One region of the Marinobacter sp. RI1 genome, then DNA from elsewhere that is predicted to be linked to it. Evidence: riboswitches for the same ligand, from Rfam matches in the RefSeq annotation. Region 1 holds a riboswitch; the other holds the start of a gene.
The links. Region 1 has a riboswitch for cobalamin ahead of ACAM27_RS01465 (TonB-dependent receptor domain-containing protein). Riboswitches for the same ligand answer to the same signal wherever they lie in the genome.
Positions count from the first base shown of each region.

Region 2: linked by a shared signal. The riboswitch ahead of ACAM27_RS02740 (ribonucleoside-diphosphate reductase subunit alpha) and the one ahead of ACAM27_RS01465 (TonB-dependent receptor domain-containing protein) in region 1 are both predicted to bind cobalamin.

Region 1 covers NZ_AP031605.1:319,488-330,131, forward strand. The annotation lists gene bluB (5,6-dimethylbenzimidazole synthase) at 1-36, opposite strand, end outside; gene ACAM27_RS01435 (cobyric acid synthase) at 33-1,502, opposite strand; gene cobO (cob(I)yrinic acid a,c-diamide adenosyltransferase) at 1,503-2,114, opposite strand; gene ACAM27_RS01445 (cobyrinate a,c-diamide synthase) at 2,149-3,456, opposite strand; gene ACAM27_RS01450 (ABC transporter ATP-binding protein) at 3,609-4,403, opposite strand; gene ACAM27_RS01455 (iron ABC transporter permease) at 4,403-5,317, opposite strand; gene ACAM27_RS01460 (cobalamin-binding protein) at 5,387-6,277, opposite strand; gene ACAM27_RS01465 (TonB-dependent receptor domain-containing protein) at 6,304-8,112, opposite strand; cobalamin riboswitch at 8,267-8,476, opposite strand; gene cobD (threonine-phosphate decarboxylase CobD) at 8,501-9,565, opposite strand; gene cbiB (adenosylcobinamide-phosphate synthase CbiB) at 9,562-10,521, opposite strand; gene cobT (nicotinate-nucleotide--dimethylbenzimidazole phosphoribosyltransferase) at 10,636-10,644, shown strand, end outside.
Region 2 covers NZ_AP031605.1:614,237-624,880, forward strand. The annotation lists gene urtC (urea ABC transporter permease subunit UrtC) at 1-352, shown strand, start outside; gene urtD (urea ABC transporter ATP-binding protein UrtD) at 352-1,110, shown strand; gene urtE (urea ABC transporter ATP-binding subunit UrtE) at 1,113-1,802, shown strand; gene ACAM27_RS02720 (aliphatic amidase) at 1,977-3,023, shown strand; gene fmdA (formamidase) at 3,294-4,526, shown strand; gene ACAM27_RS02730 (zinc ribbon domain-containing protein) at 4,530-4,883, shown strand; gene ACAM27_RS02735 (DUF3047 domain-containing protein) at 4,935-5,663, opposite strand; cobalamin riboswitch at 5,769-5,966, shown strand; gene ACAM27_RS02740 (ribonucleoside-diphosphate reductase subunit alpha) at 6,097-8,859, shown strand; gene ACAM27_RS02745 (ribonucleotide-diphosphate reductase subunit beta) at 8,887-9,945, shown strand; gene ACAM27_RS02750 (CHASE2 domain-containing protein) at 10,155-10,644, shown strand, end outside.

The DNA of each region.
Region 1 (10,644 bases):
CTGGGCATCGCTGAAGGGATCATTCGGGTTACTCACAACTGCAACAGCCTCCTTAACCGCTCTTTGTCCAGGCACTGATCCACCTGATCGGCCAGGCGATCAAGCTGCTGCAGACGGTGACGCTGGTAGTCCACAGCCTGCTCGCCCTGTGTTTTAAGGCCTGCCCAGGCCAGAATGGCCTTGCAGGCGGCTGGCTCGTCGAAGACGCCGTGGATATAGGTACCCGCCACCTGGCCATCCGCACTGACGGCGCCATCCGGCCTGCCTTTCAGCTCTGCAAATGGGCGCACCAGCGCCGCGCCTTCCGTGACACCGTTGTGCATTTCATAGCCTTTCAGGGCGCCTGTCACCACCGTGCTGGCAATATGGGAGGTCAGCCCGCCATTTACCATTCGAAGCTGCTTGCCCGGCACCATACGGGTAACCATCTCGAACAGGGCCAGGCCCTTCGTAGTGCCGACTTCACCTTCCAGCCCTTCCGGGTCTTCCACTTTAAGCCCCAGCATCTGGAAGCCGCCACAGATACCCAGTAGCTTGCCGCCATACCGCAGGTGTTTCTGGATGGCCTCCGGCCAGCCTTGTTGCTTCAGCCACTGCAGGTCGTGCCGGGTGCTTTTGCTGCCGGGCAGGATAACAAGATCGGCTGGCGGAATGAGTTCATCCGGCCCCACGAACACCAGGTCAACGCCCGGGTGGAGTCGCAACGGATCAAAATCGTTGTGGTTGCTGATCCGGGGCAATACCGGCACCACCACTTTCAGGGCGCCGGCCTCGCTGGTGCCGGCGGCACTGACGCTGTCTTCGGAGTCGATCACCAACCCGTGCAGGTATGGCAAAACGCCGAACACCGGCTTGCCCGTGTGTTCCGTCAGCCAGTCCAGCCCGGGCTCCAACAGCGCAATATCACCCCGGAACCGGTTGATGACAAAACCCGCCGTCCTGTCCCGCTCACTGTCGGAAAGCAACGCCAGTGTGCCCACCAACTGGGCGAAAACACCGCCCTTGTCGATATCCCCTACCAGCAACACCGGACAATCGGCGGCTTCGGCAAAACCCATGTTGGCAATGTCGTTGGCCCGCAGGTTGATTTCCGCGGGGCTGCCGGCGCCTTCGGCGATGACCACATCGTAGCGAGCGCTCAGATCCCGCCAGCTCGCCATCACCGAATTTATCGCCTCAGCTTTGTAGGCGTGGTAATCCAGAGCATCCATATTGCCATGGACCTTGCCCCGCAAGATCACCTGGGCGCCGTAATCGCTCTGGGGCTTCAACAACACCGGGTTCATGTCGCTGTGGGGCTCCAGGCCACAGGCCAGCGCCTGTAACGCCGTGGAACGGCCAATCTCGCCGCCATCCACGGTGACTGCACTGTTCAGGGCCATATTCTGGGGCTTGAATGGCGCGACTGAGACCCCCTGCCGGGCCAGCCAGCGACACAGCGCCGCCACCACCGTGGTTTTGCCAGCATCCGAGGTGGTGCCCTGCACCATCAGGGTGGGCATTTACAGCTCCACACCCTTCTGGGCCTTGATGCCCTGATCCTTGAAGGCATGTTTGACCACACCCATCTCGGTGACCGTATCAGCCAGATCAATCAGTTCCTGCGGAGCCCCGCGACCGGTGACCACCACATGCTGCATTTCCGGACGGGCCTGCAGGTCGTCCAGCACCCTATCGAGATCGATGTAGTCGTACTTCAGGGCGATATTCAGTTCATCCAGCAGTACCAGGTCATAGCTGTCATCGCTCAGCATGCTTGCTGCAACTTCCCAGGCATCGGTTGCGCTCTTCACATCCTGTTCCCGGTTCTGGGTATCCCAGGTGTAGCCCTGTCCCATGACGTGGTAGGTGACGTTCGGCAGCTCCCGGAAAAACGCTTCCTCACCGGTGCTGAATGCGCCTTTGATAAACTGGACGATGCCCACTTTCATACCGTGGCCCAGAGCCCGGGCCACCATGCCAAAGCCGGAACTGCTTTTGCCCTTGCCGGGGCCCGTGAGCACCAGCAACACGCCCTGTTCTTTCTGGGCTCTGGCAATGCGTTCCTGCATTATCTTCTGTTTTGCTGCCATGCGCCTGGCATGGCGTTCGGGGTCTTTGGCGCGTTCACGCATGATGACTCTCCTTGGGTTAAGGCGTTCGAGTTGCTCAGGAAAACCGGACTTCCTCACCGCGAAAGATCGCGCTAATCAAAGCAGGCGCTGACGGGAAGTATCCGTGAAAATAGCTGGCCACCAGTTTCTGGTCGCGATACACGGCCTCCCCTTCAGAGCCGGCCTGTTTCTTGGCCCTGGCGGCAGGTTGCCACGGGGTCTCAAGACTGGAATGGTGATAGGTGTGGCCCCGCAACCCGCCGAGCTGGGTTTCCAGACTTTGCAGACCCAATGCGGTCAGTCGGTTAGCCATGGTCGCCCGCCCGGGCACCAGGCCCAGCAGACGATGTACTTTGCCGTCTTTATCTGCCAGCTCTTCGGCACAGGCCATCAGACCACCGCACTCTGCCAGAATGGGCTTGCCGGCCTGGTGGAAGGTGCGAATCGACGCGAGCATGGCCTGATTCTCCGCCAAGGTCCCAGCATGCAACTCTGGATAGCCGCCCGGTAGCCAGAGTGCATCGGCCATCGGCACTTCCGAATCTTTCAGGGGCGAAAAATACACCAGCTCAGCGCCCATGGCGGTGAGCAGATCCAGGTTGGCGCGGTAGATAAAACTGAAGGCCGCATCCCTGGCAACCGCGATCCTGAGCCCCGCCAGCAGCAGTTCTGCCCGGGAAGGTGCCTCAAAATGAAAAGACACGGGCTTGGGCAGCACATCCATGCCCGCTGACATCAGGACTTCGGCAGCCTTATCCAGCCGATCACTGAGGTCGTCCATTTCAGCCGCCTGGACCAGACCAAGGTGCCGGTCCGGAATGTTCATGGCATCGTTTCGGGGTATCGCTCCCAGCAGGCTGATACCTTCCGGCAGGCTCTCCCGTAGCAGGTCGCCGTGGTAGGGGCTGCCAATCTTGTTGGCAATTACCTGATGAACAGGGAGTTCGGAATCAAAGCTCGCCAAGCCGAGGGCAACCGCGCCGAAGGTCTGAGCCATACCTTTGGCATCAATCACGGGCAGGGCCGGAATACCCGCCAGTTTGGCCAGGTCGCCGCTGCTGGGGCTGCCATCAAACAAGCCCATGGAACCCTCCACCAGAATCAGGTCCGCGCTCTGGGCGGCCTCGGCCAGCCGCCACCGACACTCGTCCTCGCCGGTCATCCAGGGGTGCAACTGGTAAACCGGGTTACCGGAGGCTACCTCCAGCACCATGGGATCAAGGTAATCCGGCCCGTGTTTGAACACCCGGACGTTACGGCCGGCGTTCCGGTGCAGTCGGGCCAGGGCGGCGGTGACCATGGACTTGCCCTGGCCGGAGCCGGGGGCGGTGATCATGGCCGCTGGGACCTTATTCTCCATCATTCAAACCAACTCCATAAGTTTGGCGACCGGTGGCGGGGTGTGCCTCCCGGGACCGTCAAAAACAGGGATGTTTTTGTCGAGCGTACAGGGACGTATTTACAGCGTGTCCCGGGAGGCACACCCCGCCACCGGTTGCTGCACAAGGCTCGAGGTCAGGTTCGTCTCGGCACAAAGAAAGGCGCGCCATCCACTTCCACCGTTGCCAGTTGCTGGTTGTACAAACGTTCCAGAGCGTTCGGCACCAGCATCCTTTCTGCCGGGCCCCAGCAGGCTTCGCCGTTGGGGTACATCAGCAGAATATGATCACACCAGCGGGCAGCCAGGTTCAGATCGTGCAGGCACATGAAAATGGCGTTCCCTGCTGCCGCACGGTCGGTGAGCAGTTTCATGACGGCCACCTGGTGATGCAGATCCAGGTGATTCGTCGGTTCATCCAGCAACCAGGTATGAGGCGACTGGGTCATCAGGGTGGCAATCGCCACACGCTGGCGTTCCCCGCCAGACAGGGTAGTGACCAGACGGTTTTTCAGGTGCAGGACATCCAACGCTTCAAGAGCCCTTTGCGCCATAGCCAGATCGTCTGCCCCTTCCATCTGCCACGGAGACAACCAGGGATGGCGACCGATCAGCGCGGTTTCCATTACCGTTGCCGGGAAGCCATCCTGCCGGTCCTGGAACACCAGCCCCAGCTGTTGAGAGAACACACGGCGCTTTAATCCGGATACCGGCACATCCTCGAGATACAGCTCACCGGCACGGGGCGAACGAAGGCCTGCAAGGGTATGCAGCAGAGTGGTCTTGCCGGCACCGTTGGGGCCGAGTACGCCCCAGATCTGACCGGAGCCGATCGTTAAATCCAGCGGGTAGCCATCGACGCGGCCGGGAATATCAATCACCAGGTTCCGGGTACTCAGGGTCTGCATGTGGCGGCTCTGCATGGCGTTCATCAGCGACTCCGGTACAACAGGTACAGGAAGGTGGGAACACCCAGCAACGCGGTGATCACACCCACCGGCAGTTGTTCCGGTGCGATCACCACCCGCGCCAGGGTATCCGCCAGCACCAGCAGTGTGCCGCCGGCCAAGGCACAGGCTGGCAGAATCAGTCGCTGATCATTGCCCAACACCAACCGGAGCATATGTGGAACCACAAGGCCGACAAAGCCTATGCTGCCCGCCATGGTGACCGCCGTGGCGGTGAGCAAGCTGGCGAGAATGTAAATCAGCCATTCCAGCGGGCGAACCGAAATACCCAATGCCGCCGCCTGCATCGGTCCCCGAGCCAACACATTCAGGCTCCGACCCAGTGGCACCACCAGAACACAAACAACAGTCAACAATCCCAGTCCGGGCCATGGTATCCGGGCGTAAGACACATCGCCCATCAGCCAGTACAGCATGCCCGGCAACTCCCGGGCCGGGCTGATCGCCAACATCAGGGTAATCACCGCACCCCAGCCAGCGGCCACCACCACCCCGGTCAGCAACAGGCGGGAGGACGTCCAACTGCCGGTGCCATGGGCCAGCCCAAACACCATCAAGGTCGCGAGCAGGGCACCGGCAAAGGCAGAACCGGAAATAACCGCGCCGCCAAGTCCCGCCAGCATCGCCAGCAACGCACCAACAGCGGCGCCGCCGGACAGGCCCAGAACATAGGGATCGGCAAGCGGGTTACGCAGCAATACCTGCATCAGGGCCCCGGCCACGGCCAGCAAACCTCCGGTGGCAAAGGCCGACAAGGTTCTGGGTAGCCTGAGTTCAAGGATCAGCGTGCGCTGGAGATTCGAGCCTTCACCCAGAAACACCGACAGCACATCAGCAGGTGATATCGCCACGCTGCCAGCACCGACCGAGATCACCATGGCCAGCACGCCGGCCAAAGCCAGCACCAACAGTGGCAAAGTGATCGGCCGGATCACGCAAGGGCTCCATTAAGGTCGCCGGTCACGGGCCACCTCCAGTTTTTCACAAAACAGGCGCGTACCTTCGAGCATTCTCGGTGTTGGTCGCTGTACCAGAGATGGCGGGATAAAAAACAGGTTGTCCCGCTCCGTGGCGGTCAGGCTCGGGAATGACTGCCAGCGAGTCAGCCAGTGGCGGTTTTCTTCCCCCATCCCGCCAGCCAGGATAGCTTCGGGATTGGCCGCAATAACGGCTTCGGCACTGATTCTGGGCACCAACCTCTCCAGGTGGCCAAACACGTTGTCACCGCCACACAACTCAATCATTTCACCAATCAGATGGTCACGGTTGACCGTCATCAAAGGCTCATCCCACACCTGATAGAACACCGGTACTGCATCGGCACCCGAAAACCTGGCTCGCAGGTCTGTAATGCCTTTGCGGAATCGCTCCGCCTCGGCAAAACCCGCGGCTTCAGTACCGGCCAGGGCAGAAAGACGCTCAATGGTGTCAGACACAGCCTCAAAACTGCGGGGCTCGATGGAGAACACAGGCACACCCATCTCTCTGAGTGTCGCCAACTGCTCGGTCGGGTTTCCGGTTACCCAGCCAATCACCAGATCCGGCTGCAGTTCCAACAGGCGCTCCATGTCCATCCGGGTGTGGCTGCCAACCGAAGTCACTTCTTTGGCGGCCGGGGGGTAGTCACTGTAGGCGACCACTGCAACGACCTGATCGCCGGCTCCGGCAGCCCAGGCCAGCTCGGTAGCCCCGGGGGAAAGCGCGGCAATCCGTTGTGCCGGTTGCTCAAGGCAAATCTCTTTACCCAGATCATCCGTGGCACAGACCGGCGATGCCAGGGCGGGGAATGCCAGCAGCATCCCGCCCAGAATCAAAGCCATTGCCTTCAGATCTGCCACAGAGGCCTCCCCCGGTTTAACGGTTATTATCGGATATCGTAACGCACGGTCAGCATGGCAGTGCGGCCGGCTGCAATGTAGTCCAGGTCATTCTGCCGATCATAACGAGCGGTGCTGTATTCCTTGTCCAGCACGTTAGCCAGCGTCAGCCGGGTTGACCAGTCAGGGGCAAAGCGCCAGCCCGCCCGCAAGTCCAGAGTAGCAAAACCGGGCAGTCTGTCGTCGTTGGCACGGTCATCGTAACGATAGCCTTCGGCCACCACTGTGCCACCGAAGTCCCAGGTACCAACGCGCTTACTCAGGTCAAGACGCAGGGTTTTGCCACTCCGGCGCTGGAGTCGGTTTCCGGTTTCCCGGTCTTCCGGGTCCAGCAGCGTCAGAGCCGCATCACCGCGCCAACCATCCCGCTCAAAACCAGCGCTGAACTCGGCACCACGGATTCGGGCTTCATTGACGTTCATTGGCGTCCACAAGCCACTGGGGGTCGGGCTCCAGGCAATCAGGTTGTCCACATCCAGCTGGAACAGCGCTGCATCCCAGAACCAGGTCTGATAGTGGCCACTGGCACCCAACTCCACCGTTCCGGACTCTTCTGCCTCCAGGTCCGGGTTAGCTCCGGGGAAATACAGATCGTTGAAGGTGGGTGCCCGGAAAGACGTACCATAACTGATCCGTACTCGGTGGGACCGATCCAGAGCATGGCCAAGGGCAATGCCACCGGTTTCATTTTTGCCGTAGGCTTCGTTGTCGTCACCGCGCACACTCAGTTGAAGGTCGGTTGGGCCGAAGTTCAGGCGCAACTGGCTGTACAGGGCGGTGTTGGTGCGGCTGGTCTCGGCGTAATCGGTAGTACCGCTGACTTCGTCGGTCATTAACTCTGCCCCAACCACCAGCTCATGGACATTCCAGGTAAAGGTATTGTCCCAACGCGCTGCCCGTGAGCGGGTATTGAAGGTGCTATTGAATGTGGGCGTAACGTTGTCGGTTTCGTCCCGGGATTCAGAGAACTGAAGTGAATGACGCCAGTAGTCACTCACCGGGGTTTCCAGCCCGAAGCCGATGGTGCGAATCATGAAATCAATTTCGCCGCCTTCGTATTCGGTGTTGCCCTCGCTTTGCACCATCACCAGGCTGGCTTCTCCGCCGGAGTCCAGCTCATGGACGACACGTCCGATACCGGCGGTGTTGCGGAAGCCCCGGTCGTCACCATCGGTGATCACTGCTGTACCGTCGGTTTCTTTATGCAAACCACTCAGGCTGAAACGGGTATTTCCAGCGCGGGCAGCAACACCGGCACTGCCTTTCTGCGTGTTGAAATTACCTGCACCGGCTTCTACCCAACCTGCCGGCGTGTCTTCCGGGTCCAGCGTAAAAGCCTGCACAACGCCACCGACAGCATCGGAACCGTAAAGTGAGCTCCGGGCGCCACGGACAATTTCCACCCGCTCAATCAGTTCAACGGGAAAGTACTGCCAGGAGGGACCACCGGATGTGGCCGAACGCAGGCGCACACCATCAACCAGCAGCAGCGTGGAGTCGTTGGCGGTGCCGCGGGTGTAGACACTGGTGGTTTTTCCAAAGGAACCGTTGCCGGTCACGTTGATGCCGGGTTGTCCTCGCAGCAGCTGGGTGAACTCTGAGGGGCTTTGCTCGCGGATAGTTTCTTCGTCGATGACCGTAACTGATGACAGGCTTTCACCCGCAGTCAGAGGCCCAAGGGTGGCGGTAACGACAATCGGTTCCAGCTTGCGTTCATCCGACGCTTCATCGGCGGCAACAGCAGGCAACGCCAGTGGTAATAACATCAGGGCGGGAAGGGCTTTGGCAGTACTCATAGCTTCACTCACGTTTCACCGCACGCACCCGTACGGTCGATCAATTAACTGCGGAGGAAGACAGACTGCTCAGACGGGGGTGGAGGGCGTGTCAGTAAATGCGAGCCAGGTTCACCCACCGCCGTCGCCCTCCGCAACGTCTGGTGTCCGGAACCCAAGGTTCCGCCTTTCAGGCCGGTCTCCGGGCTTACAGGCGGAGCCTGTGCTCCGGGGCAACCACCTTCCCATGCCATTGGCACAGTGGCGTACTGGATTGCCTTTCACCTGATTACCGTTGCGGGGGCAGCGCCGGAATATCACCGGCTTCCCGTTTCACTGCAGGCACTCCTCCGGACTATCGCCAGCCTGGACAAAATGCATACAGCACCTGAAATCGCGGGCAAGACTATCAACCAGGGTGGGGGTGGTCAATGAGATATGTTAATTCAGACAACGCACCCTCCAGCCGTTGCCAACCGGTTTCATCCGGTGGCAAACCGAAACGCAGGGCTGCGGGTGTGTCAAAACGCCTGACCAGAATGCCGCGGCAAGCCAGTTGGTCAGCAATGCCCGCTGCGCGGGGATGTTGAACCGTTCTGAAGAGCAGGGTGCCGGTGGGGGACGACATCCCATATTGTCTGAGCAGGCCGTCCATGCGCAGTCTGGCCGTTCGCAGGCTAGCACGAGCCTCCACCTGCCAGGCCCGGTCTTGCAGTGCCCTGGCCATCAGGTACCGGGCCGGACCGCTGACCGTCCAGGGACCAAGTTCGTTCGACATCTCGCACGCCAGACCAGGGTCGGCCAGGACCGCACCGGCACGGAGACCGGCCAGCCCGAAAAACTTGCCCAGCGAGCGCAACACAATCAGCCCCGGAGCGCCCGCCCACGGGTCCAGGCCGAAGCCCGGCTCGCCCTCAATAAACGCCTGATCCAGCACCAGCCAGCCATCACGCTCGCGCAGCCGCTCGTGCCAAAACCGTAAACGGGCAGGATCCATCAGCTGCCCGGTCGGATTATTCGGCTGTATCCAGACCACTACATCCACAGAATCCAGCCATGCCAGCTCCGCTTGCATTGTCGCCTGTTCAGGAATCGCCACCACGTCGAAACCCGCTCGCCGCCAGGCATGACCATGCTCACGATAACCGGGCATGGGCACGGCCACCCGACCGAAACCATGCTTACGGGCACGAACCGCTGGCAGGGCCATGATCGCCGCCTGGGAACCCGCTACGGGTAGGCAGCAGGCACGCTCCGGCGCCCCGGCCCAGATACGGATAATCTCTTCCAGCCCATCTTCCGGCTCCGGCAGCCGTTGCCATACCTCCGCCGGAATTGCCGGAACCGGCCAGGGCACAGGATTAATACCGGTGGAGAGATCCAGCCATTGTTCCGGAGGAATGCCCCAGTGCTGAGCCGCTGCCCTCAGGCGACCTCCATGCTCCGGCAAATCAGCACCATCGAACGCTGTCACCCGATACCTCCTGACCAGAACGCATTCAGAGTTGCGGCCAAGGCCAACAACACCAACAGCCACAACATCACGCCACGCTGAACCAGGGAAATCGCGCCCTCCACGGTTTGCGCCGTGGCGCCTTGCCCGCTGCCCAGCAGCGGTCGCTGCTTCACGCCACCGGAATAAGGCGCCGGGCCGCCCAGTGTGACACCGAGCGCGCCCGCTCCTGCTGCCATCACCGGGCCGGCGTTCGGACTGTCCCAGGCCCTGGACTGTTCACGCCAGCATTTCACGGCCAGCCGGGTATTGCCCAGCAACGCATAGGTCAAGGCAGTTAGCCGGGCAGGCACCCAGTTCATAGCATCATCGAGCCTGGCGGCGCAGCGCCCGAAATACAGATATCGTGGCGTCCGGTAGCCCCACATGGCATCCAGCGTGTTCACCAGCCGGTGCAAAACCAGTCCGGGCAAGCCAGCGACCAGATACCAGAACACGCTTGAAAACACCGCATCCGCACCGTTTTCCAGCATGGATTCCGAGGCCGCGGCGGCAACGCCTTCGTCACTCAACACTGCAGCATCCCGACTGACAATGCGGCCAACCGCCAGCCGGGCCCTGGCACCATCCCCGCACGCCAACGCAGTCGACACCGCCCGGCCATGTTCCGCCAGCCCCCTTAATGAAATGGCAAGCCAGACACCGGCCACCTGAGTGAGCAGCCACAGCCAGCCCTCCAGCAGGAATTGCAGAAAAATTGCCAGTACGACGGCTGGCATGACCGCTACCAGGGTCGCCAGCACCCCCAGCAAGAGGCTTTGCGCCGGGAAAGTCTGCTGATCATTCAGGCGTTGCTCCAACAGGGATGCCCACCGACCGAAGCCCACCAGCGGGTGCCACCGACGGGGCTCACCCATCAACCAGTCCAACAAAACCGCCGCACCGCACACCAGCACTGCAACCACAAACGTATCCAAAGCCGGTCTCCCTGATTCAATTGCCGGCAAGTCTAACCGACCGGTCACGAAACTTGACAGCCTTGCCTCCCGGTTAGACCATCCTCGGTTTTCCGCCCACAAGGACCCATCGCCATGGCACTG
Region 2 (10,644 bases), 290 kb from region 1:
CGTTGCCTCCATTGAAATGGTCATCTTCTGCGCCCTCGGGGGTCGCCTGTCGATTCTGGGCGCAGTCTACGGCGCGTTGCTGGTGAATGCCGCCAAGAGCGGCTTCTCCGAATCCTTCCCGGAATTGTGGCCGTTCGCCATGGGCGCGTTGTTCATCGGTGTGGTGCTGGCTTTCCCGAATGGCCTGGCCGGCCTGTACCAGACCTACGTGATGCCCCTGGAAGACCGCCTGTTCAAGCGCAAGCCGAAAGCAGCGGTGAGCGCCCCGGCGAAGCCAGCGCCTGCTGCCCGCCAAGATGAGGGCCGTGATTACGACCCGATGCTGGATCAATACAGCCCGGAGAAATCCTGATGAACGCAGCCAAAGCACAGAGCAAGGACTTCCTGCTCGCAGTCGAGGGCCTGACCGTCTCATTCGATGGCTTCAAGGCGGTGGATGATCTCTCGTTCTACCTGGACCCGAAAGAGATCCGGGTCATCATCGGCCCCAACGGGGCCGGCAAAACCACGGTACTGGACCTGATTTGCGGCAAGACCAAGGCGACCTCGGGTTCCATCAAGTTTGATGGCAAGGAGCTGACCAGACTCAAGGAGCACCAGATTGTGCATTCCGGCGTTGGTCGCAAGTTCCAGACCCCGTCGGTGTTCGAGGACCTGACGGTGTTCGAGAACCTGGAGGTGTCTTATCCACAGGGCCACAGCGTGATGGGGGCGCTGGCCTTCAAACGCTCGGCTGAGGTGGTGGCTGCGGTGGAAGACGTGGCCGAGACCATCTTCCTGAAAGATGCCCTGGACCAGCCGGCGTCGCTGCTCAGTCACGGCCAGAAACAGTGGCTGGAGATTGGCATGCTGCTGATCCAGAAGCCGGACCTGTTGATGCTGGATGAACCGGTGGCCGGCATGTCGGTGGCCGAGCGCAAGAAAACCGCTGAACTGCTGCGGCGCATTACCAAAGACCACACGGTGCTGGTGATCGAGCACGACATGCAGTTTGTCGGGGATATCGCAGACCGGGTCACGGTGATGCACCAGGGCAAGGTTCTGTCTGAGGGGTCCATCGAGCACGTGAAGTCGGACCCGAAAGTCATCGAAGTCTACCTGGGGCATTGATCATGCTGAGCGTCAAACAACATTCGGTGGCCTATGGCCAGAGCAGCATTATCCAGGACCTGAACCTGGAGGTGGGCAAGCAGGAAATCGTGGCGGTGGTTGGCCGCAACGGTATGGGTAAAACCACCCTGATGAAATCCCTGGTGGGTATGACCCCGAGCCGCGGTGGCCAGGTCACGCTGGATGGCACGGACCTGTCGAACCTGAAGAGCTTCCAGCGGGTGAGGGCCGGCATCGGGTTTGTGCCGCAGGGGCGGATGATTTTCCCGACCCTGACGGTGAAGGAAAACATCGAGACCGGTCTGGCTGCGGTGGGCGAGAAGAAAATTCCGGAAGACCTTTATGAGCTGTTTCCGGTGCTGAAGGAAATGCAGCACCGCCGGGGCGGCAACCTTTCCGGCGGGCAGCAGCAACAGCTGGCCATCGCCCGGGCCCTGGCGACCCGGCCCAAGGTGCTTCTGCTCGATGAGCCGACCGAGGGCATCCAGCCCAACATCATCAAGGACATTGCCAAGACCCTCCGGCGCATTCGCGATGAGCGGGGGTTGTCGATTGTGGTGTCGGAGCAGGTGTTGAGCTTTGTGATGGATGCGGCGGACCGGATTCTGGTGATCGAGAAGGGGGAGATTGTGCACGAGGAGCTTCGGGAAGAGGCGGATCAGGACAAGATTGCCAGTTATCTGGCCGTTTGATTATGGGGTTTGGTGCAAGCCGCTGAGGCGGGGACAACCTTCCGAAACACGCCGTGAATACGTCCCTGTAGGCTCGGATGCGCCATCCCTGGCGCATACGGTTTCGGAAGGTTGTCCCCGCCCCATCGGCCCGAACTTCAGAGATAACCTGCAAAGAACCTTGGAGTAAGAAGTATGAGACACGGTGATATTTCCAGCAGTAACGATACCGTCGGCGTGGCGGTGGTGAACTACAAGATGCCCCGGCTGCATACCAAAGCCGAGGTGCTGGACAACGCCCGCAAGATTGCAGACATGATCAAGGGTATGAAGGTGGGGCTGCCAGGGATGGATTTGGTGGTGTTTCCGGAATACAGCACCATGGGGATCATGTACGACAACGACGAGATGATGGAGACCGCCGCCACCATTCCCGGAGATGAGACAGCGATTTTCTCGGCGGCCTGCCGGGAGGCGAATACCTGGGGGGTGTTTTCGCTCACCGGCGAGCGCCATGAAGATCATCCCAACAAGGCGCCTTACAACACCCTGGTGCTGATCAACAATGAGGGTGAGATTGTCCAGAAATACCGCAAGTGCATTCCCTGGTGCCCGATTGAGGGCTGGTACCCCGGCGACACCACCTATGTGACCGAGGGGCCGAAGGGGATGAAGATCAGTCTGATCATCTGTGACGACGGCAACTACCCGGAGATCTGGCGCGACTGCGCCATGAAGGGGGCGGAGCTGATTGTGCGGTGCCAGGGTTACATGTATCCGGCCAAGGAACAGCAGATCATGATGGCCAAGAGCATGGCCTGGGCCAACAACTGTTACGTGGCGGTGGCTAATGCCTCCGGCTTTGACGGGGTGTATTCGTACTTCGGGCACTCCGCCATCATCGGCTTTGATGGTCGTACCCTGGGTGAATGTGGCGAGGAGGACATGGGGGTTCAGTACGCCCAGCTGTCTGTCAGCCAGATCCGTGACGCCCGCGCCAACGACCAGTCCCAGAACCACCTGTTCAAGCTGCTGCACCGGGGCTACACCGGCGTCCACAACTCCGGTGACGGCGACAAGGGCGTGGCCGATTGCCCGTTCGAATTCTATCGCACCTGGGTGATGGATGCCCAGAAAGCCCAGGAAAACGTCGAGGCCATGACCCGAAAAACCGTGGGCACGGCGGAATGCCCGGTGGGTGAACTGCCGTTCGATGGCAAGGAAAAAACTGCAGGGGCCTGAGCCTGTGAGTCGATAGAATCCATGCCGGTTGGGGTGAAAACCAATATCAGTGAAGAGAACCGCCAACTGGCGGTTCTCTTGTTTCTGGCCGAGCTCAAGGGGCAGGAGATAGTGGTGCGCCAATACGTCGAATGACGTAGGTGCCGGGGGCAATTCGCGAATACCGCGCCGGTGGCGTATCGCGGATAGTGAAACGGTCAGCGCAGGCGCCGTCGGGCACTGCGTTCCCAAGCTTAGACGCCGAACGCCAAGAACCAAGGAGCGACCGCTATGGCCGAAACACTCATCAAGATCGATTTGAGCAAATCCGCGTACGAGAACGAGAATATCCACAACCGCTGGCATCCGGACATTCCCATGGCGGCGACGGTCAAGCCCGGGGACGATTTCATCCTCGAGTGTTACGACTGGACCGGTGGCCAGATCAAGAACAACGACAGCGCAGACGACGTGCGCGACGTGGATCTGACCCAGGTTCACTTCCTGTCTGGCCCGGTGGGCGTGGAGGGCGCAGAACCCGGCGACCTGCTGGAAGTGGACATCCTCGACATCGGTGCTTTCAAGGACAGCCAGTGGGGTTTCAACGGTTTCTTCTCCAAGAAGAACGGCGGCGGCTTTCTGACCGAGCACTTTCCGGAAGCCCAGAAATCCATCTGGGACTTCAACGGCATGTTCACCAAATCCCGCCACATCCCCAACGTTGAATTCGCCGGCATGATCCACCCGGGCCTGATCGGCTGCCTGCCGTCGAAGGAAATGCTGGCGGAGTGGAACAAGCGCGAGAAAGAACTGTACGACACCGAGCCGGATCGGGTGCCGGGCCTCGCGAACCTGCCCTACGCCGACACCGCCCACCTGGGCAAGCTGGCGGGGGATGCCGCCAAAGAGGCGGCGCTGGAAGCCGCCCGCACCGTACCGCCCCGGGAACACGGTGGTAACTGTGACATCAAGGACTTGTCCCGTGGTTCCAAGGTGTATTTCCCGGTCTATGTGAAGGGGGCAGGCCTGTCGGTGGGCGACCTGCACTTCAGCCAGGGCGACGGCGAGATCACCTTCTGCGGCGCCATCGAAATGGCCGGCTGGATTCACCTGCGGGTGAACCTGATCAAGGACGGTATGGCCAAATACGGCATCAAGAACCCGGTCTTCAAACCCAGCAGCATCAAGCCGCGCTACGAGGACTATGTGATCTTCGAGGGCATCTCGGTGGATGAAGAGGGCCAGCAGCACTACCTGGACGTGCACGTGGCCTACCGCCAGGCCTGCCTCAACGCCATCAACTACCTGACCAAGTTCGGTTACACCCCGGCTCAGGGTTACGCGTTGCTTGGTTGTGCGCCGGTGGAAGGCCACATCAGTGGCGTGGTGGATGTGCCCAACGCCTGCGCCACCCTGTGGTTGCCGACCGAAATCTTCGACTTCGACATCAACCCCACGGCGGAAGGACCGACCAGGAAGGTCACGCCGGGCACCGACGTACCCCTTTCACCGGACAAGGAGTAAGCCATGCCACTGTACGACTACAAATGCCGGGAACACGGGCTGTTCCAGGAACTGGGCGCCATGGCCGAAGCCGGTAATCCGGCCCATTGCCCCACCTGCAAGGCGCTGTCACCCCGGGTGATTGTGCTGCCGCCGGAGCTCCTGGCCATGGACCCGGCCCGCCGCAACGCGGAGGCGCGGAATGAAAAGGCGAGCCATGAGCCCATCATCTCCACCGCCGACCAGCGGGCCCGGGACGCCGAGCACCGCAAGAGTTGTGGCTGCAAGAAAAAGTCGGACGGTAAACACATGCTGTTCTACACCGCCGACGGCAAGAAGATGTTCCCGTCCATGCGGCCCTGGATGATCAGCCACTGACCATTGCTTTCACGTGTTTGGCCCCCTTGAGGGGCCTTTTTTTATGGCCGATCAGCGGTTTTGCTCCAGGGTGAGGTCGCCATACCAGGCCGTGGCCTGCTCGCCGGTGTTGTCGGCGTCGGTCATGATGGCCACGCCCACAATGGCGGGCGGTTCTTCGCCGAAGGCCTGCCGGTAATCTGCCACCAGGTCCCGGGTAACGGTCACCCATTCGCCCACCCGCGACGGCCCGGAGTTGACAGCAATCATCATGGTTTTGTCGGTGTAGGCGTTGGCGACCATGCTCTGCTCTGGTAGCTGATTGGCCCAGATGTAGTTCAGGGCGTTGCCGGGCAGGGTCTCGCCGAACAGCACTTCCACGGTCTTGCGCTTGGCCCGTTCAAAAAAGCCGGCCTTGTCCGGCTGAAACTCAAAGGCGACGTAGATGCGGGCAGGGTAGTCATCACCGGACTTTTCGCGGGCGTTGCCGGCTTCGTAGATGTTCGACACCTTCCAGCGCCATGACAGCGTGAGCGAGTCGCCGGGCACCAGCTCAACACGGGCAATCAGCCCGGAAGCGCTGGCGTCTGCGTCGGCACGGACCACCTGCTGGCCGTCGTCCGTGTCCAGGGTGTAGCGGGTGTGCGTCTCGATGTTCGGAAAGGTCAGAGGTTCCCAGCCGTCCTCCAGTGAGGTCATGGTGGAGAACCGGGTTAGCCGGTCTGTGTCTGCCCACACCGGACTGGCGGCGAGACCGAGCGTCAGGGTACTGGCCAAAAGCAGCGAAATTCTCACATTCATTCCTCAAATCCGGTGGTCTGGAGATGGACAGGCTCTGTTGCAAAAAGTGCCTTGTCTTGGCGTATTCGGCCCTATATAGTGACCGGGTCCTTGGTTAACTACCATATATTGTGATCAAACTCTGATCATCTTGATCACAGGGTAGTCGGGAATCCGGTGAGAATCCGGAACTGACGCGCAGCGGTATTGGGGAACGAGCGTGGCAAGATGACACTGGCGCAAGCCGGGAAGTCGCCACGCAAGGCGGAATCAAACGATTCGTGCCCCTGAGTCCGAAGACCTGCCAGGGATCAGAAGCCCCCCATGGGTTTCTGGACTGCACCTTCGCGATTCAAGGGTGAGCAGATTGGTCAGGCCTGCCCGTATTCGGGGCAAGGTGTGCCACTGCGTTCGCGAGGGTGAAACGGAACCAACGCGAATTCAGGAGAGCACCATGACAGCCACTGCCATTGCCGAACCCCCGGCCCCCGCGACCGATACCCAATCCCTGCAAGTTATCAAACGAAACGGCACCCTGGTGAGTTTCAACCCGGCCAAGATCAGTGTCGCGGTGACCAAAGCCTTCCTGGCGGTGGAAGGGGACCAGGCAGCCGGTTCCGCCCGCATCAACGACGCCGTGCACCGGGTTACCGAACAGGTAGTGCAGGCCATCAGCCGCCGCCTCAAGGCCGGTGGCAAGGTGCACATCGAAGACATCCAGGACCAGGTGGAACTGGCCCTGATGCGGGCCGAAGAGCAGAAAGTGGCCCGGGCCTACGTGCTGTACCGTGAAGAACACGCCCGCCAGCGCGCCGTGGACGAGCCGGTGGAAGCGCACCCGCACCTGACCGTGAAAAAAGCCGATGGCAGCATCGCCCCGCTGGACCTGGGCCTGATGAAGCAGCAGGTGGAACAGGCCGCCACAGGCCTGGACGGCATCAACGGCGATTCGCTGGTGGAAGACGCCCTGCGCAACCTTTACGACGGTATCGAAGAGACCGAAGTCCTGTCTGCCCTGATCATGACCGCCCGGGGCCGCATTGAACGGGAACCCGACTACAGCGCCGTAACCGCCCGCCTGCTGCTGGAACAGCTCCGGCTGGAAACAGCGGAAGCCCTGGACCTGCCCCGCAGTCTTCCGCTGGCAGAGATTTATCCACAGGCCCTGAGCGCCTTTGTTCACGCCGGTATCCGCTACGAACTGCTGGACGAAGCCCTGGCAGCCTTTGACCTGGAACGCCTTGGCAACGCCCTGAAACCGGAGCGCGATCTCCAGTTCGGCTTCCTGGGCCTGCAAACCCTGTACGACCGTTACTTCCTGCACTGGAACAAGGCCCGCCTGGAACTGCCACAGGTGTTCTTCATGCGGGTGGCCATGGGCCTGGCACTGCGTGAGGACGACCCCAACGCCCGCGCCATCGAATTCTATGAGCTGCTGTCCAGCTTCGATTACATGGCCAGCACGCCCACCCTGTTCAACAGCGGCACCCGGCATTCCCAGCTGTCGTCCTGCTACCTGACCACGGTAGGCGACGACCTGGAAGGCATTTACGGGGCCATTCGCGATAACGCCCTGCTGTCCAAATGGGCCGGTGGTCTGGGCAACGACTGGACCCCGGTGCGGGCCCTGGGCTCCCACATCAAGGGCACCAATGGCCAGAGCCAGGGCGTGGTGCCGTTCCTGAAGGTGGTCAACGACACCGCCGTGGCGGTGAACCAGGGCGGCAAGCGCAAGGGCGCGGTCTGTGCTTATCTGGAAAGCTGGCACCTGGACATCGAAGAGTTCCTGGAACTGCGCAAGAACACCGGCGATGAACGTCGCCGTACCCACGACATGAACACCGCCAACTGGGTGCCGGATCTGCTGATCGAGCGCATGCGCGAAGACCGCGACTGGACCCTGTTCTCCCCCAGCGATGTGCCAGATCTGCACGACCTGTACGGCAACGCCTTCCGTGAGCGCTACCAGCACTACGAAGCCCTGGCCGAGCAGGGCAAGATCAAGCTGTTCAAGAAAATTCCGGCCAAACAGCTGTGGCGCAAGATGCTGACTGTGCTGTTCGAGACCGGTCACCCCTGGATCACCTTCAAGGACCCGTGCAACCTGCGCTCCCCGCAGCAGCATCAGGGCGTAGTGCACAGCTCCAACCTGTGTACCGAAATCACCCTGAACACCAGCGCCGATGAGATTGCGGTGTGCAACCTGGGCTCGGTGAACCTGGCTGCCCACATCAGGGATGGCGAGCTGGACGTCACGCGCCTGGAGCGCACCGTGAACACCGCCGTGCGCATGCTCGATAACGTCATCGACATTAACTTCTACGCGGTACCGCAGGCGCGCAATTCCAATCTGAAGCATCGCCCGGTGGGCCTGGGCCTGATGGGTTTCCAGGACGCCCTGTACCAGCTGGGCCTGCCGTACTCCAGCCCGGAAGCGGTGGAATTTGCCGATGTTGCCATGGAGCAACTCAGCTACTTCGCGTTGCGTGCCTCCGCCACGCTGGCGGGTGAGCGGGGCGCCTACGACACCTACGACGGCTCGCTGTGGAGCCAGGGCATCCTGCCGATGGATTCGGTGGGCCTGCTGAAGGACAACCGCCGGGACGGCGACCTGTCGCTCAATACCAACAGCCGCCTCGACTGGACCCCGGTGCGGGAGCTGATTGCCAAAAACGGCATGCGCAACAGCAACGTGATGGCCATTGCCCCGACCGCGACCATTTCCAACATCGTGGGCGTGTCCCAGTCCATCGAACCGGCGTACCAGAACCTGTTCGTGAAATCGAACCTGTCCGGCGAGTTCACCGTAGTGAACCCCTCGCTGGTGCGTGATCTCAAGGCCGAAGGCCTGTGGGACAACGTGATGGTGAACGACCTGAAATACTTCGACGGCAGCGTGCAGCAGATCGACCGCATCCCCGCCGAGCTCAAGGCCCGCTACGCCACCGCATTCGAGATTGACCCGCGCTGGCTGGTGGAAGCGGCGGCCCGGCGCCAGAAATGGCTGGACCAGGCCCAGAGCCTGAACCTGTACATGGCCGAGCCCAGCGGCAAGAAGCTGGATGCCCTGTATCAGCTGGCCTGGGAGCGTGGCCTCAAAACCACCTACTACCTGCGCTCTCTGGGAGCCACTGGCGCCGAGAAGACCGCGCCGGTGTCGGCGCCACAGCCGCAGGTGTGCAGCATCGACAATCCCGACTGCGAAGCTTGTCAGTAACCATTTACTTATTTGGGAGGCACCCACATGCTGGACTGGGACGACGAACCAAAAGCGCAAACCGCTGCCGCCACCACCGGCGGCCCGGCGCCCGTGAATGTCGATGACAAGCGGGTGATTAACGGCGAGACCGACATCAACCAGTTGGCTCCGTTCAAGTACCCCTGGGCCTGGGAGTACTTCATGAACGCCAACAAGAACCACTGGACGCCGCTGGACGTGAACATGGCGCAGGACGTTCACGACTACCACCACCGGCTGACGCCGGCGGAAAAACACGTGTACGAGAACGTGCTGGCGTACCTGACCACCTCCGACATCCTCGCCATGCGCAATATCGGCCTGGCGGTGATGGAGAAGATGAGCGCGCCGGAACTGCAGATCTACCAGGCCCGCCAGGTGTACGAGGAAGCGCTGCACACCTGGACCTACCAGCACTGCATCGAAACCCTGAACTTGGACCAGAGCGAGATCTACAACCGCTACCGCGTGGTGCCGGAGATCAACGGCAAAATCCAGCTGGCCAACCGCCGGCTGGACGCCGCCATGCGCTCCGACATGAACCTGCGCAACCCGGACGAACTGCAGGACTTCGTGATGTCCTACCTGTTCTTCGCCGCCGTGTTCGAAGGCTGCTGGTTCTACAACGGTTTCAGCCCCATCTTCGCCCTGCAGCGCCGGGGCCTGATGCGGGGTACGGGTGAACAGTTGCAGTACATCTTGCGGGACGAAGCCATGCACTTCTCCTTCGGCCTGAAAGTGGTGAACCAGATTCTCGAGGAAGAGAAAATCACCCTGGACCCGAAAGCGGTGCGTGAGATGTGGGACGAATCCGAAGCCGCGGAAATGGCCTACGCCAACTACGTGCTGCGGGACCCGATTCTGGGTTACTCGGCGGAATACCACAGCGAACAGTTCCGCTTTGTGGCCAACCGCCGGGCCCGTACCGTGGGCCTGGAAGAACCGTTCCCGGGGGCGAAGAACGTGTCGCCCTGGCTGGACGAGCAGGCCACCCTGCGCAAGGAGAAGAATTTCTTCGAAACCCGGGTGATTGAGTATCAGACCGGCGCGCAGCTGGAGTGGTAATTGAGCATTCAGATACCTGCTCTGAGAAGTGGGTATCTGTCAGAGTTCTTTACAAAACAGAATAGAAACAGCATTGGTCTGTATATTAAGTGACCAGATAAAGCGTGTTTTTTTACTATAGGCCTGATTGTTGCCTGAGTAAGTACTCATAACTTGCTCGCTTCCGCAGTGCGGGCAGCGTGGGATTGCATCCCCGTGCGGAGGCCAGAGTGCAGACGTTACATGCAGGCACATCGCTAGCCGGAATGATTCGCCGCCACTGGGCGCTCCTGGTGGTGGGCTATTTTCTTGTTTTTGCCGATCCTTTTGGCATCAGCTCAAGAAGCACCCAAGCGATCAGTGACGGATTTGATCGGCTGTTTTCACCGTTCTATGATCAGGCGGTGACGACCAGCGGTGCCGACCTGGTCGATGTCATTCTGATTGATGACGCCTCCATCCGCCGGCTCTCCCACGAAGAAAATGGTTACCTGAGCGCCAATGACTGGCCTCTGGCCTACAGCGACCACCTGGTTCTGATCGACGCCCTTCGCCGCCTGGGGTATGGCACGATTATTCTCGACATCACCTTCTATCGTGCGCGCCAGCTGGATGACAGCTTTCCGCTACTTGTGGCCCGATTGCAGTACTTTCGGGAGCACACGGGTTTGGCCCTGGTCATGAGTGCTGGTGAACATCCGGGCCACCTTGAACCCTCAA